3 regions of the Caballeronia sp. LZ035 genome follow, and region 3 is predicted to be linked to each of the others. Evidence: predicted binding sites of a transcription regulator. Region 3 holds the regulator's gene; each other region holds the start of a gene.
What was found. The regulator FliA, encoded in region 3, starts transcription of late flagellar genes. The targets are predictions, from matches to a motif close to CTAAAGTTTNNNNNNNNNNNGCCGNTA.
Positions count from the first base shown of each region.

Region 1: motA (flagellar motor stator protein MotA) is a predicted target of FliA. The motif match lies at 2,877-2,903, and genes of this name have one in related genera.
Region 2: motA (flagellar motor stator protein MotA) is a predicted target of FliA. The motif match lies at 6,627-6,653, and genes of this name have one in related genera.

Region 1 covers NZ_JARUXS010000004.1:1,013,310-1,024,110, reverse strand. Annotated here, with positions in the region: gene QCE88_RS35100 (MFS transporter) at 1-1,109, shown strand, start outside; gene QCE88_RS35095 (hypothetical protein) at 1,239-1,406, shown strand; gene QCE88_RS35090 (hypothetical protein) at 1,496-1,768, opposite strand; gene QCE88_RS35085 (helix-turn-helix transcriptional regulator) at 1,894-2,739, opposite strand; gene motA (flagellar motor stator protein MotA) at 2,998-3,870, shown strand; gene motB (flagellar motor protein MotB) at 3,904-4,884, shown strand; gene QCE88_RS35070 (Nramp family divalent metal transporter) at 4,959-6,290, opposite strand; gene QCE88_RS35065 (DUF4148 domain-containing protein) at 6,563-6,832, shown strand; gene QCE88_RS35060 (efflux RND transporter permease subunit) at 7,177-10,362, shown strand; gene QCE88_RS35055 (efflux RND transporter periplasmic adaptor subunit) at 10,382-10,801, shown strand, end outside.
Region 2 covers NZ_JARUXS010000001.1:452,464-463,264, forward strand. Annotated here, with positions in the region: gene QCE88_RS02145 (DNA-3-methyladenine glycosylase I) at 1-150, opposite strand, end outside; gene QCE88_RS02150 (BadF/BadG/BcrA/BcrD ATPase family protein) at 265-1,194, shown strand; gene QCE88_RS02155 (Cof-type HAD-IIB family hydrolase) at 1,299-2,138, shown strand; gene QCE88_RS02160 (hypothetical protein) at 2,233-2,514, opposite strand; gene aqpZ (aquaporin Z) at 2,825-3,604, opposite strand; gene QCE88_RS02170 (glycosyltransferase family 4 protein) at 3,858-4,922, opposite strand; gene flhD (flagellar transcriptional regulator FlhD) at 5,641-5,964, shown strand; gene flhC (flagellar transcriptional regulator FlhC) at 5,984-6,559, shown strand; gene motA (flagellar motor stator protein MotA) at 6,701-7,561, shown strand; gene motB (flagellar motor protein MotB) at 7,602-8,600, shown strand; gene QCE88_RS02195 (response regulator) at 8,693-9,070, shown strand; gene cheA (chemotaxis protein CheA) at 9,146-10,801, shown strand, end outside.
Region 3 covers NZ_JARUXS010000001.1:148,102-158,902, reverse strand. Annotated here, with positions in the region: gene QCE88_RS00780 (thiamine pyrophosphate-binding protein) at 1-1,339, opposite strand, end outside; gene flhF (flagellar biosynthesis protein FlhF) at 1,663-3,447, shown strand; gene QCE88_RS00770 (MinD/ParA family protein) at 3,440-4,357, shown strand; gene QCE88_RS00765 (RNA polymerase sigma factor FliA) at 4,376-5,107, shown strand; gene QCE88_RS00760 (GGDEF domain-containing protein) at 5,169-6,269, opposite strand; gene QCE88_RS00755 (aromatic ring-hydroxylating dioxygenase subunit alpha) at 6,482-7,474, shown strand; tRNA gene QCE88_RS00750 (tRNA-Arg) at 7,502-7,577, opposite strand; gene QCE88_RS00745 (c-type cytochrome) at 7,939-8,835, shown strand; gene QCE88_RS00740 (UvrD-helicase domain-containing protein) at 8,897-10,801, opposite strand, start outside.

The DNA.
Region 1 (10,801 bases), on a different contig from region 3:
GCGCCGCGGCGATGCTGCCGAACTCGCTGGCCTTGCTCAATGCGGCGTGCGGCCACGATCAGCGGCTGCGCGCCCGCGCGGTCGGGCTCTGGACGGCGGCGGGCGCGGTGTCGATTGCGTCGGGGCCGATCGTCGGCGGTGTGCTGATCGCGGCCTTCGGCTGGCGCAGCATCTTCTGGGTGAATCTGCCGGTCTGCGCGGCGGGCATCGTGGCGACGATGCTGTGGGTGCGGGCCACGCGGCCGAAGGACGCGAATGCGCGCGGTCTGGACCTGCCGGGCCAGACGCTCGCCATCGTGGCGCTGGCGGCGCTGGTGGGCGCGGTGATCGAATGGCGGCCGCTCGGGATCGCCCATCCGCTCGTGTGGGGCGGACTTTTGCTCGCGCTGGCGGCGGGCGGCGGATTCGTCGCGATCGAACGCAGAAGCGCGTCGCCGATGCTGCCGCTCTCGCTGTTCGCCGAGCGCACCTTCAGCGCAGCGGTGGTCTTCGGTATCGGCGTGAATCTCACCTACTATGGAACGGTGTTCATTCTGAGCCTGTACCTGCAACGCGTGCTCGGCCATACGCCGCTGCAAACGGGCCTGGCGTTCCTGCCGCTGACGGGCGGATTCCTCATCTCGAACCTGGCGAGCGGACCGGTGGTCGCGCGCTTCGGCTCGCGCGGTCCGATGATCGCGGGCGCGCTGCTCGACGCCGCCGGTTTCGCCGCGCTCTGTTTCGTCGATGCGCACACGCCCACGGCCGCCCTGCTCGTGCCGTTCCTGCTGATTCCCTCCGGCATGGGGCTCGCGGTGCCCGCCATGACGACCGCCTTGCTCGGCACCGTCGGCCAGCAGCGCGCGGGGACGGCATCGGCGGTGCTCAACACGGCGCGACAGGCGGCGGGGGCGATCGGGGTCGCGGCGTTCGGCGCGCTCGCGGGTCACGGGGACGGCGCAGCGGGCGCGGCGCATATCGTCGATGCCGTGCGCTGGTCGGCCGGCCTGTCCGTCGCGATCCTGCTCGGCGCGGCGCTGGTTGCGCGTCAGGTGAGCAATCCGTCGGAGACGGACAAGGACCATCCGTCAGAACGCGCGCGTAACGCACTTTCCGAAACTGCTGATTGAACGCAGTCATTGAGACGTACCGGTCAGCGGGTACGCCTGTTGCAACGATCAAGCAAGACGCTCAGGGCGGACAGGATCGAAAGCAAGCTGCCCTGGAGCATGAAGCCATCTACCCTCAAGGAGAAGCTGATGTCGACGCTGCCCCGTTCCCCCGAAGAGCCGTACGAGCCGGATCCCGACGAATTGTTCGATCCGGACGCGGCGCCGAACCCCGACGATCCGGACATGCCCGACGGCCCGGATTCCGCCACGCCGATGGTGCCCGCCGATCCGAAGAACGGCGAGCCGCGTTTGTAGCGCCTGGCGTCTCCAGCATTACAAAACAAAGCCCTCGCGGTTCGACGAACTGCGCGGGCTTATCCGTGTGAAGTTGGCTGCCGTGAAGCCTAGAGACTCGTGGTCTGCACGGCCCCGGTTTCGAGTGCGCGCTCGATGAGCGCCTCCTGCTGGGCCTTGCGAACGGCATCGGCCACCAGCGACGCGGGCGCTTCCACTTCCGCCTTGATCGTGCCGATGATGCCCTCGGCCTGAACGATCACCAGCGACTCCGCCGAATCTGCCCGGCTGATAATGACGCGCGGCGGGCCGCCGCCGTCCGCAATGCTTGCGCAGAACTGCATGCTTTGCCCGCCGATCACTTGCTCGAATGTTTGAATCATCGCTATCTTCCGCGTTGGTTGGACAAAAGCTCACCAGGCTCGGGTTGCACAGCCTGCCTTCCTCTCATTGATCCGCTTGCCCGCACTAGGTTCCATTCTGTAAGCCCGTGCGCGCCGGCGCAAGCTTAGCGTCGTGCTTCGGCAAGCCGGCCGAGAACGGCGGCGGTGGCGTCGTCGGCGGGAAACAGGGCTTCGATCGCGAGTTCAGACAAGGTGATGTCGACTGGCGTGCCGAACACTGTGGTCGTGCTGAAGAACGACAGCATGCCATGCGGCGTGCGCAGGCGCAGCGGGACGACCACCGGATCGGGTTCGTGGCGCGTGGGCTGTGGCGCATGAGCGTGCGCCGGCGCCGGATAGGCCTCGAGTTCAGCGTGCAACGCAATCAACACCGGATCGCCCGACACCTCGACCTGCCGATGCAGCCGCGCGAGCAGATGCGCGCGCCACTCGGTCCAGTTGTCGATGACGCCGGCAAGGCCGCGCGGGTGCATCGAGAGGCGCAGCGCGTTGACCGGCGGCGTCAGCAGGGCGGCGTCGGCGGATCCGATCAGTGGCGGCAGCGCCGCGTTGGCTGCGACGATGTTCCAGTGGCGGTCAATGGCAAGCGCGGGAAACGGCTCGTGCCCCTTGAGCACCAGTTCGACGGCGCGGCGCGCGCTGGCCATGTGCGGATCGGCCAGTGCGCGCTCGCGATACATCGGCGCGTAGCCTGCCGCCATCAGGAGCGTATTGCGCTCGCGCAGCGGCACGTCGAGCTGTTCGGCGAGACGCATCACCATGTCCCGGCTCGGCAGCGCGCGCCCCGACTCGACGAAGCTCAGGTGCCGCGTGGAAACATCGGCCTCGCCGGCCAGATCGAGCTGGCTCATGCGTCGTTTCTGGCGCCATTCGCGCAGCAGCGCGCCGACGGTGGCGGTCGGGCCGGCGCGCGCCGGATCGGCAAAAGCGGGGGCGAAAGTCGAGTTCATGCGAACGATCTTAGTCGAACCGGATGCGCGCGTTCCATTACCTGGCAGGTCATCGCGACGCCCCCGCTACGCGAATCGCACGCGACGTAACATTTACGCCGCAAACATTTGCGCAGAAAAACTTGCACCGGCCACCCTTCATTTCCGCTTCTTACCGGCCGTTAAGTGCCAAGAATAAGCGAACAATGTGTCGCGAGCCGTGCGCGTCTTCAGGCAAGCACGCACGGCCCGCGGCGCGCGGAAAACTGCGGAGAAATCATGTTTGTCATCATCGGATGGGTGTTGGTCATCGGCTCGGTGATCGGGAGCTTCATCGGCGTCGGCGGCCACCTGGCCGCGCTCGTGCAGCCGTTCGAGCTGCTGTGCATTTTCGGGGCGGCGATCGGCGCATTCGTCGTGTCGAATCCCACCGCGACGCTCAAGAAAACCCTGCAATCCATCCCGAAGGCGTTCAAGGGCGGCGGCTATACGAAGGAGAAGTACGTCGCGCTGATCGCGCTGCTGTACGAACTGCTTCAGAAGGCGCGCAAGGAAGGCATGATGGCCCTCGAAGCCGACGTCGATGCCCCCGAATCCAGCCCCTTGTTCCAGAAGTACGAGCACGTGATGGCCGATCATCATCTGCTCGACTTCATCGTCGACTATCTGCGCATGATGTCGGCGGGCAATGTCAACGCGCTCGAGATGCAGGACCTGATGGACGAGGAACTCGAAACGCATCACACCGAAAGCGCGGTCGCGGCCAACGCGATCCAGAAGATGGCCGATGGCCTCCCCGCGTTCGGTATCGTCGCCGCCGTGATGGGCGTGGTGCACACGATGGGCTCGGTGGGCGCAGCGCCCGCCATTCTGGGCGAGATGATCGCGGGCGCGCTGGTCGGCACGTTCCTCGGCATTCTGCTGGCGTACGGCTTCATCGGCCCGCTCGCCGATCTGCTCAATGCAAAGGGCGCCGCTGAGGCAAAGCCGTTTCAGTGCGTGAAGTCGGTGCTGCTTGCTTCGATGAACGGCTATGCGCCGACTGTTGCAGTCGAGTTCGGCCGCAAGGTGCTGTTCACGGCGGACCGTCCGAGCTTCAAGGAACTGGACGACGCGGTGCGCGCAACCAAGATGCCGAAGTCGGCTTCGTAACCCGCACGCGCACGCAAGAAGGAATTCACTCTCATGGCTGAGAAACCGTCACGCGATCCGCTGCAGTCCGTGCTCGCACCTACCGTGGTCGTGAAGCGCAAGAAGAAGGCGCACGGACATGGGCATCACGGCGGCGCGTGGAAGATCGCCTACGCCGACTTCGTCACCGCGATGATGGCGTTCTTCCTGTTGATGTGGCTGCTCGGGTCCACGTCGAAGTACGACAAGGAAGGCATCGAGCAGTATTTCAACACGCCGTTGTCGGCGCTGTTCGGCAATGATGGCGGCGCGTCCACGCATACGAGCGTGATTACCGGCGGCGGTCAGGATCTGTCGAGCACGCGTCCTGGCGAAGGCAAGAAGAGCCAGACGCAACCGGTGCCGCAGACCATCGCGCGCGCGGCTGTGGCGATGGAGGATCTGCAGAAGCTTCAGCAGCTGAAGCAGAAGCTGACGGCGTTGATCGAGCAGACCCCGGCGTTGCGTGCATTCAAGGATCAGATCCGGATTGCGATTACGAGCGAAGGCTTGCGTATCGAAATCGTGGATTCGCTCAATCGGCCGATGTTTGCTTCCGGTAGCTTCAGGCTCGAAGGTTATGTGACCACGATTCTGACCAACATCGGGGCTTCGCTGAACGACGTGGAGAACCGCGTGTCGATCGCGGGACATACGGATGCGGTGCCCTACTCCGGTGGTCAGGCCGGGTATTCGAACTGGGAGCTGTCGAGCGAACGCGCGAATGCGGCGCGGCGCGCGCTGGTGGCCGGGGGGATGAAGGAAAGCAAGGTGCTGCAGGTGCGCGGGCTGGCTGACGTGCTGCCGCTGAACAAGGATGTGGTCGATGAGCCGACTAATCGGCGGATCAGTATTCTTGTGTTGAACAAAGCTGCGGAGCAGGCGTTCTTCAAGGACGGCGGGCGCACCACGGTCGATCAGGGGCAACCTGTCGAGGCTGCGATTCCGGCAGCGGTGGCGGCGAAGTCGAATGGGGCGGTGAGTGTGGTGAAGTAACGCGTTGGTCAACGGGCCCTCGCATGAGGCACACGTTCGGAGTGTGCTTCGCGGGCCCTTGAGCAAACTCATTGTCACCCCACCCACTCCCCCACCGTCTGCACCACGAGCCACACATTCGCGGCGCTGATCACGACAAACAACCCCCACGCAACCGCCTTCATCCACCGCGCGTTGACGAACTCTCCCATGAGCCTTCGATCGCTGGTCATCCGGATAAGCGGATACAACGCGAACGGCAATTGCAGGCTTAAAACAACCTGACTGGCCACCAGCAACTTCCCCACGGCCCCATTCCCCAGCCAATAAACCCCGATCAGCGCCGGAATCAACGCCAGCGCGCGGGTAATGAACCGCCGCTGATAACAAGGGATCTTGAACCTCAAGAACCCTTCCATGATGACTTGCCCGGCGATGGTCCCAGTAAACGTCGAACTCTGCCCGGAAGCGAACAGCGTCACCGCAAACAAAACCGCCGCCAAGCCCGTACCCACGATCGGCGCAAGCAGCTTATAAGCGTCCTCGATCTCCGTCACCTGCGTATGCCCGGTAGCATGAAACGCCGACGCCGCCAGAATCAAAATCGCCGCATTGATCATCAACGCGAGAATCAGCGACACGATGGTATCGAGCCGTGAAAGCGTGATCGCGGAGCGCAGACTCGAGCGGTCCCGCTCGACCACCCGCGTCTGCACGATGGAAGAATGCAGATAAAGGTTATGCGGCATCACGGTCGCGCCGAGAATGCCGATGGCCAGATAAAGCGGCTCCCGCTGGCTCAATGCATGGATCGAAGGCACGAGCCCCGCCGCCACCGAAGGCCAATGCGGCTTCACGAGCACCAACTCCACCACATAGCCGATCCCGATTGTCGCGATGAGCCCCAGCATGATTGCTTCGAGATCGCGAAAGTTCTTGCCCTTCAGTCCGAGCACGATGAGCGTGTCGAATGCCGTCAGCACGACGCCCCAGATCAGCGACACGCCGAATAGCAAATGAAACGCGAGCGCACCGCCCAGCACTTCGGCCAGATCACAGGCAATGATCGACAGTTCCGCCAGCACCCATTGCGCATTCGCCACGGGTTTCGCATAGCGTTCGCGCGACAACTGCGCGAGATCTTTCCCCGTCACGATGCCGAGCCGCATGGAAAGAACCTGCAGCACCATCGCCGCGAGGCTGGACAACACGACGACGAACAACAGCCCATAGCCATAACGCGATCCGGCTTCGATATCCGTCGCCCAGTTCCCCGGATCCATGTAGCCGATGGAGATGAGCAAGCCGGGCCCCGCGAATTGCAGCAGCTTCTTCCAGAGCGGCGCACCGGCCGCCACGGCTACGGAGCCTTTGACTTCGGAAGGACAGAACGGCGCGGTGGCCGTGGTCGGCAGATTGAACGGCAATTTATCGATCCCCGCTGCGATGCTTGATTGAACCCGGTGCGAGCAGCCTCGCCAAGCCGGCGAGTCTATCACCGGTCTTCCCGCTTTACAGACCACCACCCTGCTGCCTTCAACGCCCCTTCACCGCCTATACGACACGCATTCCAATCTGACGAAAGCGCCATTTGAACGCCAGCATGTCGTCACCACCCAAAACATAGAATGAGCCCGTGGCCGTGCATGACTTGCAGGCATGGACCGCATTCATCGTTACCACGCTCGAGGAGTCCCCCATGAAACTGATTACCCGCTTCGCGATCCTCGCACTCGCCGCCACGCCGCTTGCCGCGCTCGCCCAATCCGACGGACTGACCCGCGCCCAGGTCAAACAGGACCTGCAACGTGTCGAACAGGCGGGTTACAACCCGTCCGAGCGCGATGCCTTCTACCCCGATAACATCCAGGCCGCCGAAGCCAAGGTGCAATCGTCGAGCGCTTACGGTGCATCGACCGATGGCTCCTCCGCCGCCGGACAACCCGCCATGCAGCAACCCGCCCAGTAACGAAGTCGCGCTTCATCACGTCGAGACACCGCGCGGTTCCCTCCACACGCGAGCGTTCCCGCGCCGTCTCGTCGCCTGTCCTCTGCCGGAAATAACCGGCGCATGTCCCGCTCTATTCCTCTGTCATTCAAGCGCTCCGCTCGGCCCTGACCGCGCCCTTTCAATCGCTTGCTTTCAAATCGCCTAATCTGACAGAAGCGCCATATTCACGCCACATTGTCGTTGGCGCGCGGCCACTACCATAGCGTCACGGCAGATCTTCGCCCGCCTCGTCCGTCATTGCGTCCCGCGCGCCGCATGCAAGCTCGCCGCCGCGCCCTTTCCAAGCTCTTCCGAACGACTCAATGTGGATAGTCAACGTTGCGCTAAAGCGGCCCTACACGTTCATCGTGATGGCCATCATGATCCTGCTGGCGACGCCCTTCGTCCTCTTGACGACGCCAGTCGACGTACTCCCTGAAATCGACATTCCCGTCGTCAGCATCATCTGGAATTACACCGGCCTCTCCGCGCAGGACATGGCCAACCGCATCACGTCAGTCAACGAGCGCAGCTTGACGACCACCGTGAACAACATCGAGCACATCGAGTCGCAGTCGCTGCAAGGCATCGCGATCATCAAGCTCTTCCTGCAACCCACGGCCAACATCCAGACCGCGATTGCACAGACCGTCGCGGTCGAACAGGCGCAGCTCAAGCAAATGCCGCCCGGCGCCACGCCGCCCTTGGTCATCAGCTATTCGGCATCGAGCATTCCGGTGATCCAGCTTGGCCTCTCCAGTCCGAAGCAATCGGAACAGGACCTGAACGACACCGCGCTCAACTTCCTGCGTCCGCAGCTCGTGACGATTCCCGGCGCCGCCGTGCCTTACCCGTACGGCGGCAAGAGCCGCGTGATTTCCGTCGATCTCGACACGCGCGCGCTGCTCGCCAAGGGCCTCACGCCCACCGACGTCGTGCAGGCCGTGAACGCCCAGAACCTGATCCTGCCCACGGGTACCGCGAAGATCGGGCCGAAGGAATACACGATCAACATGAACGGCTCGCCTGCCACTGTCGCGGGCCTGAACGACATTCCGGTGCGCACCATCAACGGCGCGACCACCTATCTGCGCGAAGTCGCGCACGTGCGCGACGGTTTCACGCCACAGACCAACATCGTGCGCCAGGACGGCCATCGCGGCGTGCTGATCTCGGTGCTGAAGAACGGCAACTCGTCGACGCTGTCCATCGTCAACACGCTGAAGGACCTGTTGCCGCAAGCGCGCGCTTCGCTGCCGCCCGATCTCAAGATCAGCGCGCTGTTCGATCAGTCCGTGTTCGTCAAGGCGGCCGTGCAGGGCGTGGTGCGCGAAGCGCTGATCGCCGCCGCGCTCACCGCCGCGATGATCCTGCTGTTCCTCGGCAACTGGCGCAGCACCTGCATCATCGCGATCTCGATTCCGCTGTCCATCCTCTCTTCGCTGATCGTGCTGCACGCGCTCGGGCAGACCATCAACATCATGACGCTCGGCGGCCTTGCGCTCGCGGTCGGCATTCTGGTGGACGACGCCACGGTGACCATCGAGAACATCGAGCGCCATCTGCACATGGGCACCGACCTGCACGAAGCCATTCTCGAAGGCGCCGGCGAGATCGCGGTGCCCGCGCTCGTGTCGACGCTCTGCATCTGCATCGTGTTCGTGCCGATGTTCTTCCTGACCGGCGTCGCGAAGTTCCTGTTCGTGCCGCTGGCGGAAGCGGTCGTGTTCGCGATGATTGCGTCGTACATTCTCTCGCGCACGCTCGTCCCCACGCTCGCGATGCTGCTGATGGGCCACGCACACGCGCCGGATGCGCAGGCCCGGCCCAATATTTTCATGCGCCTGCATCAGCGTTTCGACCGCGGCTTCGAGCGCATGCGCGCCGCGTACATCGTGATTCTCTCCACGCTGCTGGTGCGCCGGCGCCTGTTCGGCTCGCTGTTCCTGGGCTTCTGCGTGCTCTCCACGGCCCTCGTGTTCGTGCTGGGCGAAGACTTCTTCCCGAGCGTCGATGCCGGCGACATCCGCCTGCACATGCGCGCGCCGACCGGCACACGCATCGAGGAAACCGCGCGTCTCGCCGATCAAGTCGAAAACGTCGTGCGTCAAGTGGTGCCGCAGCACGAACTCTCGACGATCCTCGACAACCTCGGCCTGCCCTACAGCGGCATCAACCTGTCCTACAGCAACGCGGGCACCATCGGCACGCTGGACGGCGAGATCCAGGTCGCGCTCACGGCGGATCACGCGCCCACGCAGACCTATATCGACGAACTGCGCGCGCGGCTGCCGCGCCTGTTCCCGGGCGTCGAGTTCTTCTTCCAGCCGGCCGACATCGTCACGCAGATCCTGAACTTCGGCCTGCCCGCCGCCATCGACGTGCAGATCCAGGGGCAAAACGGCCAGGCAAACTTCGAAGCCGCGAGCAAGCTGATGAAGCAGATCCGCATGATTCCCGGCAATGTCGATACGCATATCCAGCAGAAGCTGGACGAGCCCGTCATCGATCTGCAAATGGACCGCACGCGTCTGCAACAGCTCAATCTCAATGCGAACAACGTCGCGCAGAATGTGCTCGTGTCGCTGTCGGGCAGTTCGCAGACTGCGCCGGGCTTCTGGTTCAATCCGCGCAACGGTGTCGAGTACAACCTCTCGGTGCAGACGCCGCAGTATCAGGTCTCGTCGATCGACGAACTGCTGCGCACCCCGGTCTCGGCCTCGCTCAACGGCCCCACGCAGCTGCTCGGCAATCTCGTGCGCATCGCGCCGCAAAGCCAGTTCGCGGTGGTCACGCACTACAACATCCGGCCGGTCATCGACCTGTTCGTGAGCGTCGAGGGCCGCGATCTCGGCGGCGTCGCGCGTCAGGTGAATCATCTCGTCGATGAAGCCCGCAAGACGCTTCCACGCGGCAGCCAGATCGTCGTGCGCGGTCAGGTCGAAACCATGCGCACGTCGTTCTTCGGACTCGGCATCGGCGTGGCCATGGCCATCGTGCTCGTGTATCTGCTGATCGTCGTGAACTTCCAGTCGTGGATCGATCCGCTCATCATCGTGAGCGCGCTGCCCGCCGCGCTTGCGGGCATCGTCTGGATGCTCTTCCTCACCGGCACGCATCTCTCCGTGCCCGCGCTCACCGGCGCGATCATGACGATGGGCGTCGCCACCGCCAACAGCATCCTGATGGTGTCCTTCGCGCGGCAACGGCTGAACGCCGGCATGCCGCCGCTGACCGCCGCGCTCGAAGCGGGCGCCAGCCGCATCCGCCCCGTGCTGATGACCGCCTTCGCGATGATCATCGGCATGATCCCGATGGCGCTCGGCCTCGGCGAAGGCGCCGAACAGAACGCGCCGCTCGGCCGCGCGGTGATCGGCGGGCTGCTGTTCGCGACCGTTTCCACGCTCTTTTTCGTGCCGCTCATCTTCGCGGGCATCCATGCAAGGCTCGCGCGCCGCGCCGCGCGCAAGACGCCTTCGCAGCACGACACCGCGAGCGGACAACATTGATATCGACCAGATCACGAACATGACCGAAAAGAACCACGCCTCGCTGGCGATTCCCGCGCGCGACTCCGACGAAGGCCCCGCGCTGCCGCCGCGCCATGCCGAATGGAAGCGCGCCAAGGTGGCGCTCGTCATCGTGCTCGCGCTGCTGGCGATCGGCGCTGCACGCACCGTCGTCACGGACATGGTGCATAGCCGCTCCATCGCCACGCGCACGCAGCAGAACGCGCAGCAGTACGTGAACGTGGTGCAGCCTTCCCAGACCGACGGCGGCGCCGAAACCACCTTGCCGGGCACGCTGCGCGGCTTCGTCGAATCGCCGATCTATGCACGCGCCACGGGCTATTTGCTGCACTGGTATGTCGATATCGGCGCGCGCGTGAAGCAAGGCCAGTTGCTCGCCGATCTCGACACACCCGAGATCGACCAGGAACTCGCGCAG
Region 2 (10,801 bases), 300 kb from region 3:
CCAGGACAACCCCGCCTGCGCGCCTTCGAGCACCAGCATCTCGAACAGATGCTGGTCGTCGTGGGACGGCACGCCCCACTCATGGTCGTGGTAGTCGATCATCGCGTCGGTGGTGGCCCACGCGCAGCGGGCCGGTTGGGTGTCTGCCATGTGCGGTTTCCGGTGGTCATCAAGATCGCGTCAGCATAGCGGAACGTTCTTGTCTCGCCACCTCGTCCATTCGGCCAATTGGCGCAGTCCGCCGCGGCCGGTAAGCTGGCGCTCATGAACTCCTTTTCGACCATGACTTCCTTCCCGGCAACGGACGCCTTTCTGCTCGGCATTGATGGCGGCGGCAGCGGTACGCGCGTGATCCTCGCCAACGCGCATGGCGTCGAGCTTGCACGTTCCAGCGGCGGACCGTCGGGCCTCGGGCTTGGCGTCGAGCGGGCGTGGCAATCCATTGAGGACGCGTGCCGCAGCGCCTTCGCCAGCGCGGCGCTGCCGTTCGACTGGCGTGCCTGCTCGCTCGGCTGCGGCCTCGCCGGCGTGAACAACGCCGACTGGCTGGCGGCCTTCCTTACGGCTGCGCCCGAAGTGCGCGCGTTGCGCATCGAGAGCGACGCCTATACCACCGTGGTCGGCGCACATGGCGGTGAACCCGGCGTGATCGTCGCATTGGGCACGGGCAGCATCGCGGCCTCGCTGGACCAGGCCGGCGTATGCCACATCGCGGGCGGCTACGGTTTTCCGAGCGGCGACGAGGCCAGCGGAGCCTGGCTCGGGCTGCGCGCAGTGGTTCATTTGCAGCGCGTGCTCGACGGCCGGGCAGCGGAAGACGGCTGGTCCCGTGAATTGCTTGCCCGAACCGGCGCGACGGATCGCGACAGTCTCGTCGTGTGGCTGTGCAACGCCAACCAGACCGCTTACGCCACGCTCGCGCCCACCGTCTTCGCCTTTCGCGACCACCCTGGCGCCGCATGGCTGCTCGAGCAGGCCGGCCACGAGATCGAAACGCTCGTGGCTGCGCTCGATCCGCACGGCGCCTTGCCCATTGCCTTGTGCGGCGGGCTCGCTGTTCCGTACGAGCCGTTCGTGCCGGTGGGATTGCGCGAGCGGATGCGCGCGCCGCGTGCCGATTCGGCAGCGGGCGCGCTCGAACTGGCACGCCGGGCGGCGGCCGGGTCCGAAGAAGCCGTGGACCCGGCACGATAAAATGGCGCACTTCGCGGCAGGTTCCCGCCGCTCATCGCTCCGCGCGGGGCGCGCGCATCGCGTACGCGGCGCACCCGGCGCCTGAGCCTACGACCAAGGCAGGTATGTACTCGGCCATCGCTACCGATCTCGACGGCACGCTTCTCAACAGCGACCATCAGCTCGACCCCTTCACCGCCGAAACCGTGCGCACGCTCGCGGCGCGCGGCGTGCCCATCGTCATCGCGACGGGACGGCATTATCGCGATGTCGCCGGCATTCGCGACGTGCTCGGCGTTGACGCGTACCTGATCACGTCGAACGGTGCGCGCGTGCATGCGCCGGGCGATCAGCGCATCTATTCGCGCGATCTCGACCCGGCCGCCGTACGACGCCTCGTGCAGCCGGAGGTCGCGGGTGCGCATGGGCGCGTCATCGTCAATCTGTTCGCCGACGACGCCTGGCTGATCGACCGTCATGCGCCCGAACTGCTGGTCTTCCATCAGGATTCGGGATTCAAGTACGAAGTGATGGATCTGCGCGAGCACGACGGTGAGAACATCGCGAAGGTGTTGTACATCGGCGAGCCGGCGGATCTCAAGGAAACCGCGGCTAACCTGGAACGCGAGTTCGGCGACTCGCTGTATGTCACGTATTCGTTGCCGGATTGTCTCGAAGTCATGACCTTCGACGTCTCGAAGGGCCGCGCGCTGCGTTACGTTCTGGAACGGCTCGACATCGATCCGTCGCAATGTGTTGCATTCGGCGACAACATGAACGACATCGATCTGCTCGAAACCGCAGGGCATCCGTTCATGATGAACAACGCCAATCCTGACCTCATCAAGCGGCTGCCCGATGTGCCGCGCGTCGGCAACAATTTCGAGGCAGGGGTTGCGCATCAATTGCGCAAGCTGTTCGAGATTCGTGACGAACTGGCGTCGCCGGGTGACTCACAGGACTGAGCGCCGGACTGAGCAAAATGCAAAACGGGCGGCTGGTGTGATCCAGCCGCCCGTCGTTCCTTATTGGTCTCCCGCACGCGGATCACGCGCGTGCTTAGCCGCGATGTCCCCAGTTGTTGCCATAGCCACGATGATCCCAGCCGGTGCGATTCCAGTGGCCCTGGTCGCGGCCGTCATGCCAGCGCGGCGCTTCATGACGGTAGTACGGCGCGCGGTAGGCGGGCGCAGCCGGGCGGACATAAACGGGAGCCGGGGCCACATAAGCGGGCGCGCCGAGCGACACGCCGATGTGCAGATCGCTGTGAGCCTGAGCTGCGCCGACTGCACCCATGGCAAGACCGGCGGCGACGAGCATGTGAGTGACGATGCGCTTCATTGTGTTTCTCCTTGAAGGCGACGTGTATGTCGCATGAGTCCAATGTACGGGCGCAGCGTCTTACACGCTTCGACGACTTGTTACCGTATGCAAGGACGAAGTAAGGAGAAAAGAAACGCGGTGATTCGGACCGCATCCGTGTTAGCCCCGTCAAATGGGCTTCACGCGCATGCGGTCTGCAGCAGGAACTTAACGGCGCGACAAATCATAAGCATGCTTCGTAATTCGGCATTACATTTGTCGCGCCGGTTTAATCATTCGACGCCGATTAGCGTCTCAAAAGCTCGGCAACATCTCGGCAAACAGCCCGTCATTCGGCCTCGCGGGCCGTCTCTGCCAGAGGAAAACCCACCGTGCCCGGGCCGCTGTGAACCTTTAGAGGGTCTTCACGGGATGCCTGACGCGTGAGCGAGGGATAGACCAGCCCTGCGATGATCGCGCCGACGATAGGCGCAATCCAGAACAGCCACAACTGATCCAGCGCCCAGCCGCCGACGAAGAACGCCTGGCTCGTCGAGCGTGCGGGATTGACCGACGTATTGGTCACCGGAATCGACGCCAGGTGGATCAGTGTCAGGCAGAGGCCGATGGCGAGCGGCGCGAAGCCCTTCGGCGCCCGTTCGTCGGTAGCGCCGAGGATCACGAACACGAAGAAGAAGGTCATGGCGATCTCGCAGATCAGCGCGGCGACCATCGTGAAATGTCCCGGCGAATGCTCGCCGAAGCCGTTGGCAGCAAAGCCGCTCAGCGTGAAATCGAAACTCGGGTTGCCGATGGCGATCAGGTAAAGAACCCACGCCCCCAAGGTCGCGCCGATCACCTGGGCAACGATATACGGCACGAGATCGCGCACCGGGAAACGCCCCGCCGTTGCCAGGCCGATGCTTACCGCCGGATTCAGGTGGCAACCGGACACGTGGCCGATCGCATAAGCCATGGTCAGCACCGTGAGACCGAATGCCAGCGCGACACCGGCGAATCCGATGCCCGACTCGGGGAAGGCGGCGGCGAGCACGGCGCTTCCACAGCCGCCCAGGATCAGCCAGAACGTGCCGAAGATTTCGGCCCCGAGACGTTTCGATAAATTCATGTTTCCGCCTTCCTGAAATGTGAATTGCCGCTGTTTCGAAACGCGCACTTAATGAGCGCGTCGAGCGCAGTTTAAGCGCGCTTTCTTTTGCAAATTGTAAAAATTGATTGATAAATCGGCGAATTCACCACGTCATGAAGAATTTTAGGATTGTTCGGCCGAGCGCTTGGCAACAAACAACGGACGAAAAAAAACCGCCCAAAAGGGCGGTTTTTGCTGCGGTCACCGAAGACCGCAAAGGTGGCAACGCTGCTTAGCCGACGGCGACCTGACGCAGCACCGGGCGCTTGGCGGCCTGAAGCATCGCGGTGTAGCTGTCGACGTAATTCTGCGCCATCGTCTGCGAACTGAAGCGGCGTTCGAACTGTGCGCGAATCTCGGTGCGCGAGAGTTCGTCCAGACGCTGCAACGCACCCACGGCGCCCTGCACGTCCTCACAGATGAAGCCGGTCACGCCATGGTCAATCACCTCGGGCACCGAACCGCGATTGAACGCGATCACCGGCGTGCCGCAGGCCATCGCTTCGATCATCACCAGACCGAACGGCTCGTTCCAGTCGATCGGGAACAGCAGGGCCTTCGCGCCCGACAGGAACTCGGGCTTCTGCGCCTCATTGATCTCCCCGATGAACTCGACATTCGCCTGCGACAGCAGCGGCTCGATCGTGCTCTTGAAATATTCCTGGTCGACCTTGTCCACCTTGGCGGCAATCTTCAGCGGCAGGCCGCTTTGCGCCGCGATCTTGATGGCCAGATCGGCACGCTTTTCCGGGCAGATACGGCCAAGGAACGCCAGGTATTCCGGCTTCTTGTGCGGCTGCGGCGTCAGCAGTTCGTTCGGCAGACCGTGATACACGGTGTTTAGCCAGTTGGCCTGCGGCAGCGGTCCGCGTTGATTGTCGGAGATGGAAATCACGTTCGCCTTCGTGAACGTGTTGAAGATCGGCTGCAGTTCCGGCAGGTCGAGACGGCCATGCAGCGTCGTCACGAACGGGGTATCCAGTTGCGTGAACAGCGGGAACGGCATGTAGTCGAGGTGGAAATGCAGCACGTCGAACTCGTGCGCGCGGCGGCGGACGGTTTCGAGCAGCAGCATGTGCGGCGCGAGCGCGTCGCGGATCGTCGGATCCAGACGCAGAGCGCGCGGCCATGCGGCTTCCAGGGTCGCCTTGGTTTGCGAATCGCCGCTGGCGAACAAGGTGACGTCGTGGCCAAGATCGACGAGTGCGTCGGTCAGGTAGGACACCACCCGCTCAGTGCCGCCGTAGAACTTCGGGGGTACTGCTTCGTGCAACGGTGCAATTTGTGCGATTCGCATAACGTGACTCTCCTGTTTCGGGCAGAGCGGGCGCTTTCGCGTCAGGCTCAGGACCCATGCCGGTTAAGGCGATTTGAGGCATCGCAGTCACGCTCCGGTCGAGCGCTCAACACATGCCATTTCGGGCGGGCCGCGCAGGTAAGACGCCGCCCGAGATCGGCCCGGGGATGAAGATTACATCGCGACCGGGTTATCCCTTACTGCTCATTATCGGGATCGAGAGCGGCATTTCACGTCATTTTTCAATCGCTTATCGTTGTTACAGCACGAAACAAACGCTGTTACGAAGTCAGAAATTGCAGTGTTGTCAGCAATGTAGACGAATCACACATCCGGAAAAATGACCGCGCGGCAGTGTATAGCACGGCGCGTTCCCGAGCACCGAACCGGACTTTCGACTGACGCTGGCATGCCTTCACACCGCATAAACTTGTTGAACCTCCATTAAGTCAGACGAATAGCTGCCGATATCCGGTTCTTGCATCCACGGGTGCGCGACGACCCGTTTTCGCGCCGTGTAGGAAAAATTCCTACACGAAACCTCCTTGAAATCCTGCGATGCTTCGGACACGTTCTCCGACAGCCGCGCCTTCGAGCATCGGCGACAATCGTCTGGCACAAGAGAACACGTGCGGGGCCGGTTTCGCCGCGTCTGTCGCGAACCGAGCAAACGTTCCCCCGCCGGCCTGACCAGCCACGTAACGATTCGGGGAAAAAGATGACGAACAGCGCTACGAGTACGCTCGTGGAAATCCGCGAGGTGAATCTGTCGTATGTGCTTCTCGCCCAGCGTCTTCTGCAGGAAGACCGCGTCTCGGCGATGTACCGGCTCGGCCTGTCCGAGCAGGTGGCACAGGTGCTGTCCTCGCTCACGCTCGCCCAGGCCGTGAAGGTGGCGTCGTCGAGCCATCTGCTGTGCCGCTTCCGTTTCGACGACCACACCATTCTTTCGTCGCTGGCCGACAAGGACAAGAGCGCGGCGCTCACGCAGGCGCACGCGGCGATCCTGCTGGCCGACAGTCCCGTCGCGCAGATCGGCTGACGCACGAAGCGAACGGCCGATGGCGACCCGAAGCGTAGTGGCGGAAGTCCGCGAGATCACGCTCGCGATCGAACTGATCGAGCTCGGCGCGCGCCTGCAACTGCTCGAAGCGGAGACGAGCCTGTCGCGCGACCGGCTCATCAAGCTCTACAAGGAGCTGAAGGGCGCATCGCCGCCGAAGGGCATGCTGCCGTTCTCGACCGACTGGTTCATGACCTGGCAGCCGAACATCCATTCGTCGCTGTTCCACGGCATCTATCGTTTCATCGACGAACACGGCGGCGCCGACGGCACGCAGAGCACGATCCAGGCGATCGTGAAGAGTTACCGGCTCTATCTCGAACACGCCGCTCTATATGGCGACGAACCCGTGCTCTCGCTCACGCGCGCATGGACGCTGGTCCGCTATTTCGAGTCCGGCATGCTCCAGACCAACGCGTGCACCCGCTGCGGCGGACGTTTCGTCGCGCATGCGTACGAACTGCGCGCGGGCTATGTCTGCGGACTGTGCCAGCCGCCGTCACGTGCCGGCAAGACGCGCAAGACGCAGGCAGCGGCCGCCTTGGCGGAGCCCCCGCGGAGCCTTGCGGCCTGACGCCGCACGCGCCCGAAGCCGTTCTGCGGCGTGGGTTTCAACGTTTGCCGGCGGCTCGGACGCGCCATCAAAGTTTTCCAGTCGAGTGCCGTAAACCACCTAACGGCGGTCTTACCGCATCAAAAACGTGAGGACTCGACTGTGCTGATTCTTGTTGGAGCGCTCGTGACATTGCTGTCCGTGTTCGGCGGCTATGCCATCGAAGGCGGACACCTCGGCGCGCTGATGCAGCCGGTCGAGATCCTGATGATCGCGGGCGCGGGCGTCGGCGCATTCATCCTCGGCAACAACGTCAAGACCATCAAGGCGACCATCCAGGTCATCCCGACGCTCTTCAAGGGCGCGAAGTACAACAAGGGCATGTACATGGAGCTGATGGGCCTGCTCTACGTGCTGCTCGCGAAGGCCCGCAAGGAAGGCACACTCGCGCTCGAGGGCGACATCGAGGATCCGTCCAAGAGCCCGGTCTTCAGCCAGTACCCGCAGATTCTCGCGGATCACCACGTCGTCGAATTCCTGACCGACTATCTGCGTCTCATGGTCAGCGGCAACATGAATGCGTTCGAGATCGAAAGCCTCATGGACGAGGAAATCGAAACGCATCACGTCGAGGGCGAAGCGCCCGCGCACGCGCTGACCAAGGTCGGCGACGCGATGCCGGCGTTCGGCATCGTCGCGGCCGTGATGGGCGTGGTGCACACCATGGCCTCGGCCGATCAGCCGCCCGCCATCCTCGGCGAGATGATCGCGCAGGCGCTGGTCGGCACCTTCCTCGGCATTCTCCTTTCATACGGTTTCATCGGGCCGCTCGCCAACGTGGCCGAGCAGCGCGTGGCCGAGCAGACCAAGATGTTCCAGTGCATCAAGGTCACGATCCTCGCGAGCCTGAACGGCTACGCGCCCGCGATCGCGGTGGAGTTCGGCCGCAAGGTGCTGTTCTCGACCGAACGTCCGTCGTTCTCCGAACTCGAGGAACACGTGCGCCGGGTCAAGGCGAAGTGATGCGACGCTTTGCGCACGATCCATCGGTCAGGACTCAGCCATGAGCAACGACAGCGAACGTCCCATTTTCATCAAGCGCGTCGTCGGCAAGAGTGCCAAGGGTCATCACGGCGGCGCCTGGAAACTCGCTTACGCGGACTTCATGACCGCGATGATGGCGTTCTTCCTGCTCATGTGGCTGCTTTCCTCGACCTCGCCGGTGCAGCGCCGCGGCATCGCGGAATACTTCAACATGCCGCTCAAGGCGGCGATGGTCGGCGGCAAGACCGTCGGCATGGACAACAGCATCCTGATGGGCGGCGGCCGCGATATCTCCAGCGAGGAGCCGGGCGCCGCGCGCCGCTCGGAAGGCAGCACGCGGCTTGCGCAGCGCGCGTCGTCCACGACCGACGAGGAACTGCTCAAGGCCGCGCAAGGCGAACTCGAACGCCGCGAGCAGGCCCGTCTGCACGATCTCCAGGTCAAGCTGATGGCCGCCATCGAAGCCAATCCGACCTTGCGCCAGTTCAAGCAGCAGATCCGCATCGAGGCGACGCAGCAGGGCTTGCGCATCGAGATCGTCGATACGCAGAAGCGCCCGATGTTCGCGCTCTCCAGCAACGCCGTGCAGCCCTACATGCGCGACATCCTGCGCGAGATCGGCCGGACGCTGAACGACGTGCCGAACCGCATCGTCGTGCAGGGCCATACCGACGCCGTGAAATACGCGGGCGGCGAGAAGGGCTACAGCAACTGGGAGCTGTCGGCGGACCGGGCTAACGCGTCGCGTCGCGAGCTGGTCGCGGGCGGCATGGACGAAGTCAAGGTGATGCGCGTGCTGGGCCTCGCGTCCACACAGAATCTGAACAAGAAGGATCCGTTCGATCCGGAGAACCGGCGCATCAGTGTCATCGTGCTCAATCACAAGACGGAACTGGCGATGCTGCGCGACGACGGCGGCGCGGGCGCGACGCTCGACAACGGCACGGACGCGAACGGCGCACCGGCGACGCTCGGGCAACTGATTCCCGGCATCAGGGCGAAGAGCGCGACGCATTGAGCGCATGAGCCCGCGAAACAGCAGCCCTTAAAAAAACAGCCTCAAGACCGGACCCGTTTCGACCGTCATCCCGGCAACGGCAAGAGACAAACATGATCAAGAACATTCTGGCAATCGATGACTCGGCCGCGATGCGGCAAATCATCTCGGCGACGCTGGCGGTGGCCGGCTACGAAGTGACGGTTGCCTCCGACGGCGACGAAGGGCTGGAATGGGCGCTCGCCGAGCGCTTCGATCTCGTCCTGACCGACCATCACATGCCAGGCAAGAGCGGGCTCGATCTCATCATGGCCTTGCGCGCGAACCCCGCGTACCGCGCAACGCCGATCCTGGTGCTGACGACTGAAGACGGCGAACCGTTCAAGAACGCGGCGCGCAGCGCGGGCGCGACGGGCTGGATCGAGAAGCCGCTCGACCCGGACCTGCTGACCGAACTGGTCGCCGCGCTTTCGGAAGACGCGCAGCACTGAAAACGTCGCAAAAAACAGCATTGAAATGCGCGCAGCACGGCGCCGATTGAACAGCATTCCAGCGGTGACTCAAGCATGACACTCGACATTACCCAGTTCTATCAGACGTTCTTCGACGAAGCCGATGAACTGCTCGCGCAGATGGAGCAACTGCTGCTCGTTCTCGACATCGCGAATCCGGATCCGGAAGACCTCGCGGCGATTTTCCGCGCGGCGCATTCCATCAAGGGCGGCGCGGCGACCTTCGGCTTCACCGCGCTCACCGAAACCACGCACATTCTCGAATCGCTGCTGGACCGCGCGCGCAACAACGAACTCGTCCTGCGCCGCGACATGATCGACACATTCCTGGCGACCAAAGACGTGCTCTCCGATCAGCTCGCCGCCTATCGCGCGAGCGAGGAGCCGGGTGCCGCCGCGGCGGCCGCAATCTGCGCAAAGCTCGAACGCCTGAAGACCGAGAGCGCGGACGCCGCCGTGGCGCCGGTGGCAGCGCGCGTCGAGCCGCCCGCGCTGCCGGGCGCCGGGCACATCGAGGCCGCGGCGCCGCTCGCGCCGGCCTACGACGGCCCGAACGCACCGCCCGCGCACGTGCTCGCGCAGGCCATGGACATTCTCGAAGACGACGGCAACTGGGACGGCGCGTTCGAACTCGCCGACAGCAGCAACGCCGTCACGCATGCAGGATCCGTCGCTGAAGCGACGCCGGGACACACCGGCGCGCCGCGCGCGGAAGTTGGACCCCACCTGAAAATTACGCTACGGGGGGTGGGCGAGAAGGACCTGACGACTCTGATCGAGGAGTTGGGGAATCTGGGAAGCATCGTCGGGGAACAGAAGGCGGATGCCGAGTACGTCGTATGGCTCGACTCGGACGTTCCCGCCGACGACATCGTCGCCGTGTGCTGCTTCGTGATCGATGAAACACAGATCACGATCGGCCGGGGCGACGGCGCGGCGCAAGCCATCGAGGCGCAGCCGGCAACGGCCGCGCCGCAAGCGATGCAACCCACGCTACAGGAAGAGCAGAAGCAATCGCAGGCGCAACCGCCTGCATCCGTGGACGCTCACGAAGCAGTACAACAAGAAGCGGCAACGGCGGCGGGACAGCCCGCCGCCCAGCCGTCCAGGCCCGCAACGGGCGACGCCGAGAAAAAGGCGCGGCCGCAAGCCGCCGCATCGGCGGAAGGCAGCTCGATTCGCGTCGGCGTGGAGAAGGTCGATCAGCTCATCAACCTGGTGGGCGAACTCGTGATTACGCAGGCCATGCTCGCGGAAACCACCAGCACCTTCGATCCCGCTCTGCACGACCGTCTGTTCAACGGCATGGCACAGCTCGAACGCAACGCGCGCGATCTGCAAGAAGCCGTCATGTCCATCCGCATGATGCCGATGGACTATGTATTCAGCCGCTTCCCGCGTCTCGTGCGTGACATTGCCGGCAAGCTCGGCAAGGAAGTGGAACTCGTCACGTTCGGTCAGGCGACCGAACTCGACAAGAGCCTGATCGAACGCATCATCGATCCGCTCACGCACCTCGTGCGCAACTCGCTCGACCATGGCATCGAAACCATGGAAGCGCGCCGTGCGGCGGGCAAGTCCGCAACCGGCCAGCTCGTGCTGTCGGCGGCGCATCACGGCGGCAACATCGTGATCGAAGTAAGCGACGACGGCGCCGGCCTGCGCCGCGACAAGATTCTCGCGAAGGCGCAGAAGCAGGGCATGCAGGTG
Region 3 (10,801 bases):
GCGACTTCGCGGCGATCGCGGCGGGCACGCCGTAGCCCATTGCGCCGCTGGTGGGCGCGACCTGCGAGCGAAACTGCCGATACGAATAATGCCGATGCAGCCACGTCGCATAGTTGCCGGCGCCGTTGGTGAGAATGGCGTCGGCGGGAAGGGTCTGGGCGAGGTGGCGCATGATCTCGCCGAGCTGGACATCGCCGAGCATCGGGCGCGGCTCGCGCCATTCGAGATACGCGGCGTGTGCCGCTTCTGCCTCGCCGGCCCACGCGATGGAACGCGGCGGCGGCAGTGCGGCAAGCATCGCCGCGATTTCCGGCATGCCCGAGACGATCGGCAAATCCGCGTGATAGACGCGCCCGAGTTCCTCCGCGCCCTGATGTACATGGATCAGCGTCTGTTTCGGCTTCGGGATGTCGAGCAGCGCATAACCGCCCGTCGTCGATTCGCCCATGCGCGGGCCGAGCACGAAGAGCACGTCGGCGTCGCGCACGCGCGCGGCGAGCGCCGGGTTGATGCCGAGACCGACATCGCCGGCGTAGTTCGGATGCTCGTTCGACAGCGTGTCCTGATAGCGGAATGCGCAGCCCGCCGGCAACTGCCATTGCTCGACGAAGCGCGCGAAGTCCTGCGTGGCTGCTTCCGTCCAGCCGCTGCCGCCCGCGATCACGAACGGCTTCCGGGCGTTGCCGAGCAACTCGCGCAGGCGCTCCATCTGGGCCGGCGCGGGCGCGGCCGCCACGCGCTGGTAGCGCGGCAGCGGGGGAATGGCGGCAAGCGTCTCCGTCAGCATGTCTTCCGGCAGCGCGAGCACGACCGGTCCGGGACGGCCCGCCGTCGCGACGTGAAACGCGTGACTCAGATATTCCGGCACGCGGCGCGGGTCGTCGACCTGCGCGACCCACTTCGCCATCTGCCCGAACATGCGCCGGTAGTCGATCTCCTGGAAGGCCTCGCGGTCCATGTGATCGCGCGCGCACTGGCCGATGAGCAGCAGCATCGGCGTCGAATCCTGAAACGCGGTGTGTACGCCGATCGACGCGTGCGTCGCGCCCGGCCCGCGCGTGACGATCGCCACGCCTGGACGTCCCGTCAGCTTGCCGACCGCCTCCGCCATGTTCGCCGCGCCGGCCTCGTGCCGGCAGACGATGGTCTGGATCTGCGCCGTCTCGTCGTGCAGCGCATCGAGCACCGCGAGGAAGCTCTCTCCGGGCACGCAGAACACGCGCTCGACGCCGTGATGGACGAGCGCATCGACGACGAGACGAGCGCCGGTCGTCTGGCTTTCGGGCGAAGCGGGAGAAGCGGGAGAAGCGGGAGAAGCAGCGGAAGCGGCGGACGTCATGCGATGAAGTCTCCTTGAAGTGTCCGGAAACGCCTCGGTGCGATGCCGGAGAGGAGCCGGACGGTGAGCGACGTGCCCTCCAGCTTACGCGTCCGGGCGCGGCTTCGGCCACACGCCGTCCGGGAATATTTGCCGGCGGCGGGCGGGCTGTCTTGAAGCGCCGAGGTGTCCATCAGCCGAAATACCCCTTTTTCCCACCCTTTATCCAGCGATGGACCCAAGGGGAACTTCGCAATAATGGCTTCACTGAAAAGCGGGACCGGCAAGCAGGCAGACCGGTTCGCTCGCAACGATCGCCGTATCACACCTCATCGGGGGCAAGTTTGAACATTCGTAAATTCATCGGCGCGAACAGCCGTGACGCATTGCGCCAGGTTCGTGAAACGCTCGGTCCCGATGCCGTGGTGTTGTCGAATCGCACGCTGGACGACGGTTCGGTCGAAATCGTCGGGGTGGCGGACAGCGATATCGCTTCGATCTCGCCCGCCGCGAAGGAGCAGGCGGTGCGTTCGGGCGGCGCGTCACGCGCGGCACTGGCCGCCGCGGCGGCAGCGATTCCGGTGAAACAGCAGGCAGCCACGAATCCCTACGTGAACGGCGACGTGTTCTCCTCCGTGTTCGGCGCAAATGCCGACGACGAAGACGACTTCGCGTCCTCCACCGACGACACGTCCCGCACAATGGCCGACACCAACCCGTGGCTGATCGAGCACGCGAAGCGCCTGGCCCAACAGGCGTCGCTGCCGTCGAACCGCCCGCTTACGCCGTCGGCGGCGATTGCACGCGGCATGGGCGTGCCGGTGACGACGCTGTCGCAGGCGCCGGTCGAGTCGGACGAAACGGAAGTTGCCAGGTACGCACTGCGTCAGCAGCAGTCGGTGCGAGCCGAAGCGACGCAGCCGGTCAAGCAGCCCGCTGCGCAGCAGAAGATCGACACCCCCGACTGGGCGCGCGAAGCCGCGCAGGTCGCTGCCCGGCGCGCCGCGCACAAGATCAACACGAGCGCGCCGCACGCCGAGACGCCGGCGCCGAGCGCCGCGCCCGCCACGCCGGAAAGCGTCTTCGAAGGCTTGCCCGCGAATGCGGCGGCGGTCGTGACGGAAGCGATCCGGGCGCGCATGCAGCAGGTCGTCAACGACACGGTGATGAACGAACTCTCGTCGATGCGCGAGATGATGGAAGAGCACTTCGCCGGCCTGATGTGGAGCGAGCGCCAGCGTCGCAACCCGACGGGCGGCGCGCTGACCAAGCGTCTGTTCTCCGCCGGTTTCTCGGCGCAACTCGTGCGCATGGTGATGGACAACATGCCGGAGATGGAAAGCGTCGAAGGCGCGCTCGAATGGGTGCAGCAAGTCCTCGAAAGCAACATTCCGGTGATGGACAGTGAAGACGCGCTGATGGAGCGCGGCGGTGTGTTCGCGCTGATGGGCCCGACGGGCGTCGGCAAGACGACCACCACGGCGAAGCTCGCGGCGCGCTGCGTGATGCGCTTCGGCGCCAGCAAGGTTGCGCTGCTCACGACCGACAGCTACCGGATCGGCGCGCACGAGCAACTGCGCATCTTCGGCAAGATCCTGGGCGTGTCGGTGCATGCGGTGAAGGACGCCGCCGACCTGCAACTGGCACTGTCCGAACTGCGCAACAAACACATCGTGCTGATCGACACGATCGGCATGAGCCAGCGTGACCGCATGGTCTCCGACCAGATCGCGATGCTGTGCGGCGCGGGCCATCCGGTGCAGCGCATCCTGCTGCTCAACGCGACGAGCCACGGCGATACGTTGAACGAAGTCGTGCAGGCCTACAAGAGCGCGCCGGACCAGCCGCCGCTCGCGGGCTGCATCCTGACCAAACTCGACGAAGCCACCAATCTCGGCGGCGTGCTCGACACGGTGATCCGCTACAAGCTGCCGGTGCATTACGTCTCGACCGGCCAGAAAGTGCCGGAGAACCTGTACGTCGCGAGCAAGCGTTTTCTCATCAAGAGCGCGTTCTGCATTCCGCGCGACGGTTCGCCGTTCGTGCCGAGCGACGACGAAGTGCCCGCGCTGCTCTCCGCGCTGTCCGCGCGTGCGTCGACCGACATGCATGGGGTGCACTTTGGATAAGTTCGTGCTCGACCAGGCAGAAGGTCTGCGACGGCTCCTCACGCGAGCCGGCTCGCGGGTGGTGGCGGTCGTGGGCGGCCCGGCGGGAATCGGCTGCACGTCGACGGTGGTGAACCTCGGCGCGGCGCTGTCGGTGCATGGCAAGGACGTGCTCGTGATCGACGAGCACCGCAATTCGGCTTCGGCCAGTCGGCTCGCCGGCATCGAAGATGCGGGCGCGGCCGCTGCCGTGATGACCGGCCGCAGCACGCTCGCGGAAGCTGCCGGGCGCACGCCGTTCGGTTTCTCGCTGCTCGCGGCGCCGCGTGACGAACGCATCAGCCACGATGCCGCGCAATGCCGCGCGTTGCTGGACGGTCCGGCGGACATCGTGCTGATCGACGCGCAGATGGACCGGTATGGCGCGCTCTCGTCGCTCGCGGCGCAGGCGCATGACTTTCTCGTTGTGACGCGGGTGGCCGCGTCGGCGATCACCGAGGCGTATGCGTGCATGAAGCGTCTGCACTACGCCCATGCGATCGGCCAGTTCCGCGTGCTGATCAATCACGTGCAGAACCCGGCCGATGCGGCGGTCGCGTTCGACAACCTGTCGGGCGTCGCCAGCCGGTATCTGGCTGTGTCGCTGGTGCAGGCGGGATATGTGTCCGAGGATGCGCGCGTCGCTCGGGCAAAGGAACTCTCACGCTGCGCAGTCGAAGCGTTCCCGGCCACGGCCGCGGCACGCGACTACCGCGCGATTGCGGCGGAGCTCCTCCACTGGCCGATGCGCCCCGCGCCGTATGCGCGTGCGGTGAACGGCCAGGCGGACGCGCGAATTCCGGTTGGCGACTCTGAGCAGGGCGGGCGGGAGACGGCGCATCGTGCGACCGCGCTTCACGAACTGGCCATGAGCAGTACGGCGTCGATGTGATCAAGATAGGTGACCAAGATGTATAACGCCCAAGGCAAACTCTCACAGTCCGAAACGCTGACGAAATATGCACCGCTCGTTCGCCGGCTGGGGCTTCAACTCGTCGCCAAGATGCCGGCGAGCGTCGATCTCGACGATCTCATCCAGGCCGGCATGATCGGCTTGTTGGATGCGGCCGGCCGCTACAAGGAAGATCAGGGCGCGCAGTTCGAAACGTATGCGAGCCAGCGGATTCGCGGCGCCATGCTCGACGAGCTGCGCGCCAACGACTGGCTGCCGCGCAGCATGCGAAAGACGTCGCGCGAGGTGGAATCGGCGGTGCACAAGGTCGAGCAGAACCTCGGCCGTTCTGCGAGCGAGACGGAGATTGCCGAGCACATGAAGATGCCGCTCGACGAGTACCAGTCGATGCTCCAGGATCTGCACGGCGCGCAGTTGATCTATTACGAAGACTTCGACCGTTCCGCCGATGACGAGCCGTTCCTCGACCGCTACTGCGTCGACCGTTCGGATCCGCTGTCCGCGCTGATGGACGACAGCCTGCGCGGCGCGCTGATCGAAGCCATCGACCGGCTGCCGGAACGCGAGAAGCTGCTGATGAGCCTGTACTACGAGCGCGGCCTGAACCTGCGCGAGATCGGCGCGGTGATGGAAGTGAGCGAGTCGCGCGTGTGCCAGCTGCACAGCCAGGCCGTGGCGCGTCTGCGCACGAAGCTGCGCGAGCAGGCCTGGACCGGCGCCGAGGCGTGATGCTCGACGTTTGATGCTTGACGTTCGACACCGATGGCCCGCAGCGATGCGGGCCATTTTTCTAGCTGGTTTCGAAGTCGTGGGTTTCGGCGAACACGGTCTTGCCGGCGCCCAGACTCTTCGCGCGATACATCGCGCGGTCGGCGGCGCGCAGCACGGTATTCATGTCGGACTGGCGCGCGATCGTCGCGCCGGACAGCAGGCAGGCGCCGATGCTCGCCGATACCGATACCGTCCGTTCCTGCACCGACGTGATGGCGGCTAGCGCCGAATGGATGCTGTCGGCCACGGCGAGCACTGCCGACCGGTCGCGCATCTGGTGGGCGAGCACCACGAATTCGTCGCCGCCGAGCCGGGCGATGGTGTCGGTCCTGCGCAGGCGCGTCTCGAGCTGATGCGCGAACGATTGCAGCAGCACGTCGCCGACAGCGTGCCCGTAGGTGTCGTTCACTTCCTTGAAACCGTCCAGGTCGATCAGCAGCAGGGCCGTCGCGTCATCGCCGTCATGGCCGGCGGGTGGCGCGGTCATCGCCCGGTTGACGATCTTCTCCAGCGCATAGCGATTCGACAAGCCCGTGAGCGGATCGGTGGATGCCTGGCGCGCGAGATCCAGATTGAGCTTGCCCAGCCGGTCGACCAGCACGCTCAGATACACCGATGCCCCCAGCACGCTCAATCCCAGGCCGATCGCGACCGGCAGGTTGGCATGCCACCACGGTTGTACGAGACCGAGCGCGATCACCACGATGAGCGCCGTCGCACAGGACACCGCGAGCGTGCGCTTGCCATACCGGCATCCCGAACCGATCAGGAACCAGAACATCACCCAGATGAGCGGCAGCGCGCTGGCGCCGCCGGCCGCGAGCGCGAGTCCGAGCAAGGCTTGATCGGCGATGGTCGTAAGCGTGAGGCGCGTCAAGGACATGGCGCTCGCACGGCTCACGACGAACAGCGTCAGGGCACCGTAGGACACATAGAGGGCGACGAGCCGCACGACCATCGAGGCATCGTGTGACGGGCGCCACCACTCGAACAGGCCATACGCGAGCAGCACCGCAGCGCCCATCCAGACCCGAAGCGTGGCCTGCTCCCGTTCGGGACTCCGGTGCCCGGACCCGATAAAAGCCTGGATCCGGCGTGCCGGTTGATGCGCCTGCTCCATATGAACCCCTGGATGGTGATTTCTTGCTGTTATGGTGTGTTGCTGTCTCGTATGTGCGGCCCCGTCGCGGGAGGCGGTGTGAAAGCGTTGCATCGGGTTGCACCGTCGCGCGACCCGCTATTCTGCTACTTTTTGCGATTTCGCTGCAGGTTGGGTTGGGGCGAACGCGGTCTTGCGAATCTTCCCTGTCTTCCTGCTTACGGCTGATGACAATGCACAACAACGCTTCTTCCCTGCAAGGCGAATGGCTGGCGGTCTGCAACAGTGAAGACGTGCCGGAGGGCAAGGCGCGAGGATTCCTCGTCGCGGATGAGCGCATCGTCGTGTGGCGGGACAGTCTCGGTGCAGCGCATGTGTGGCGCGACTACTGTCCGCATCGCGGGGCGCAACTGTCGCTCGGCTCGGTAACGCGCGACTGGATCACGTGTCCGTATCACGGCTGGCGATATGACATCGAGGGGCAGTGTCTGCATATCCCGTCGAATCCCGCACTGCGTCCGCCGAAACGAGCCTGTGCGACGACCTTCGTCAGCGAGGAGCAATACGGCGTTGTCTGGATGTGTTTCGGCGCGCCTGCGTATGCGCTCGATTTTTATCCGGAAGCCAACGTTCCTGGCGGGCGCCGCATCAATCTCGCGCCGCAGACGGTGAGGTCATCGGCACCGAGGGTGGTCGAGAATTTTCTCGACATGGCCCATTTCTCTTTCGTGCATGCGGGGATTCTGGGCGAGCAGGCGCATACCGAGGTGCCCGATTACGAAGTCGTTCCAGTCGATGGCGGTCTCGAAGCGCGGCAGTGCCGTTACTGGCAACCGGCCGGCATGCCGGGGCAGGGCGGCGGCGCGATCATCGACTATGTGTATCGCGTCAGGCGGCCGTTGATCGCGAGTCTCACGAAGATGGCAACGGGCGGGCAGGGTGCGCTGCACATCATGCTGGTGGCGTCGCCGGTGTCGGAGACGGAAACGCGGGCGTGGCTCGTCTCCATTCATGAAGATGACGCGACGCACAGCGATCAGGAACTGGTGGACTTCAACATGGAGATCCTGATGCAGGACACGCCGATCGTCGAATCACAATGGCCGAAGTGCTTGCCGCTGGCGCTCGATGCGGAACTGCATCAGAGGTGCGACCGGATGTCGGTGGCTTACCGTCGATGGCTGGCGGAGTTGCAGTTTGGGTGGGGGACGACGGGTGGGGTGTAGCGGCTGCGCTGGGGAACGACAGCGACTTGGTGCGCCCGGCTGGGATCGAACCAGCAACCCCTGCCTTCGGAGGGCAGTACTCTATCCATTGAGCTACGGGCGCATCGGCGGTGGGCTGTTGAACAAGGCAAGCGGCCCAAAGAAAGCCGGCAGCCAGGCCCACGCGAATCCGAGAGGATACCTGTTTTCCCTGACCCCGTCCATCGCGCGGCGCTGCAAACTCGATGCCTACTTGTTCGGCCAAGGTTCGGCCGAGGTTCGGCCAAGCATCACACGATTCGGGTAAACGCCCGTCCGGTCACGCTGCCGCCCTGTGCCGCCGCTCGAACGTTCCGTCTATAATCGACCGAGCCTTTCCCCACGGCTTGTCTCGGCGCAAGGTCTGAGCGCCCAGGCAATGCATGCGGTAGCTGTCACGCTGTCACTGAACCGACTCACACCAAAAAACGGGAGACGAGACAAGCATGAGCGAAGCACCCCACGGAGCCCCGATCAAGACGCCCGGTCAACTCATCGTCGCGATCATTGCGGGATTCGCCATTCCCGTCGCCATCATCATTCTGCTCGCCGTCTATGTGAACAACTCGACGCGCACCGGCGCAGGCACCGATATCGAAGCCTCGGTGAACGAGCGCATCGCGCCCGCCGCCCAGGTTGATGTCCGCGACGCCAACGCCCCGCGCGTCTACAAAACCGGCGAGGAAGTCTTCAAGGCTGTCTGCTCCGCCTGTCATGCCGCCGGCACCGCCGGCGCGCCCAAGTTCGGCGATGCCGGCGCGTGGGCGCCGCGCATCAGCGAAGGCTACGACACACTGCTGCACAACGCGCTCAATGGCAAGGGCGCGATGCCCGCACGCGGCGGCACGAATCCCGACGACTACAGCGACTTCGAAATCGCGCGCGCGGTCGTGTACATGGCTAACGACGGCGGCGCCAAGTTCGCGGAACCCGCGCAACCGGCGCCGGGCGCGGCTGCGAACGCAGCCAGCGCACCGGGCGCAGCCGCACCGGCAGGCGCGAGTTCCAACGAGAACGCACAGGCCGCGGCCGCCGTCGCTGCGCTGGCATCGGTGCCGCAGGCCGCACCGGCTCCGGCCGCCGGCGCCCAAAGTGCCGACGCCGCGCAAGCCGGCAAGGCGCTCTACGAGCAGGTCTGCCAGGCGTGTCACGCGGCGGGCGTACTCGGCGCACCGAAGTTCGGCGACAAGGCCGCATGGGCGCCGCGCCTGAAAGAGCCGATGGACACCGTCTACAACTATGCGCTGCACGGCAAGGGCGCGATGCCGCCGAAGGGCGGATCGAACGCGCCGGACGCCGACGTCAAGGCCGCCGTCGATTACATGGTGAACGCGTCGAAGTAAGGCCACGCCTCAAGAAAAAACCCCTGCGCACGCGAGTGTCGCAGGGTTTTTTTTGAAAAGCTCAGCTCTTCTGCAGCATCGCCTTCAGCATCGCCATCCGGTCCTTCGGCGACAGCGGCGCTTCTTCGGCAGTCGGCGGCGGCGCGTCGTCGAGCAGCATCTCGGGAATGAAGCGCGACGGTTCGCACACCACCGTCTCGCGCGCCCGCTTGCGCTTCTTGCACCAGTTCAGATGCAGGCTGCGCTGCGCCCGCGTGATCGCGACGTACATCAAACGGCGTTCTTCCTCGATGCGCGCATCGTCGACCGGCGTATCTTCGTCCGAGGCGCCGCGATGCGGCATGATGCCCTCCTCGACGCCCACCAGGAACACGTGCGGATACTCCAGCCCCTTCGACGCATGCACCGTCGACAGGCGCACCGCATCCGGATCCTCTTCCTTGCCTTCGAGCATCGACATCAGCGCGACGGTCTGAATCAGTCCGAGCAGGTTCTTGCCTTCGTCGGCGAGACCGTCGGCGGTGTCGAAGCCAGTCTGCTCCGTGCCTGGCGCGGCCTCAGGCTTGGTGCCCTTGCGCTTCAGCCATTCGAGGAACTCGAGCACGTTCTGCCACTTCGACTGCGCCTGCCGCTCATCGTATGCATCGTAGAGATACGACTCGTAGTGAATGGCCTCCATCATGTCATCAAGGACTTCGCTGGCTGGATCGCGCGCGGCGCGATCGGACAGCCGGCGAATCCACTCGCAGAACGTGCGCAGCGGCTCGACCTGCCGCGCCGACAGACGCGCCTCGATGCCGCCCATGAACACCGCCTCGAACAGCGACACCTTCGCCGCGCCCGCGAACGCGCCCAGTGCTTCGAGCGTCGTGTTGCCGACACCCCGGCGCGGCGTCGTGATCGCGCGGATGAACGCGGGGTCGTCGTCCGGATTCGCGATCAGCCGCAGATACGCGATCAGGTCCTTGATCTCGGCCTTGTCGAAGAACGATTGTCCGCCCGACAGCACATAGGGAATGCGCTCGCGCCGCAACACCTGTTCGAAGATGCGCGCCTGGAAGTTGCCGCGATAGAGAATCGCGTAGTCGCGGAACTGCGTGCGCCGTTCGAACTTGTGTGCCGAGAGCCGGAACACCACGGATTCCGCTTCGTGTTCTTCGTCGTTGCAGCCGGTGACGGTGATCGTGTCGCCCATGCCGTGCTCGGACCACAACTTCTTCTCGAACAGTTTCGGATTGTTCGCAATGACGTTGTTCGCCGCCGTCAGGATGCGCACCGTCGAGCGATAGTTCTGCTCCAGCTTGACGACATGCAGCTTCGGAAAGTCCTTGCCGAGCTGCGCGAGATTCTCGATGGTCGCGCCGCGCCAGCCGTAAATGGCCTGATCGTCGTCGCCCACGGCCGTGAACGCGGCGCGCGGTCCGGCCAGCTGCTTCACCAGTTCGTACTGGCAGGTGTTGGTGTCCTGATACTCGTCGATCAGCAGGTAACGCAGGCGGTTCTGCCATTTGTCGCGCACCGCCTCGTTCTGTGCGAAGAGTTGCGCCGGACGCAGGATCAGATCGTCGAAATCGAGCGCCTGGTAAGCGTGCAGCGTGGCCGCGTAGCTGCGATACACAATGGCCGCCTGATGTTCGTCCTCGTTCCCGGCGAGCACGGCTGCCTGATCGGGCGACACCATCGCGTTCTTCCACAGCGAGATGATCGACTGGATCTTGCGGATCAGCCCCTTGTCCGTGGTGCCGAGCTGCTCCTGAACCATGCCGAAGCAATCGTCGGAATCCATGATCGAGAACTGCGGCTTCAAGCCGACGTGCTCCGCCTCTTGCCGCATGATCTGCACGCCGAGCGAGTGAAACGTGCAGATGGTCAACTGATTGACCGGAATCCGGCGGCCTTCCTTGCCCGGTGCGGTCAGCGTCTTGCCTTCAAGCAGCTTGGCGGTCCGATCGCGCATTTCGAGCGC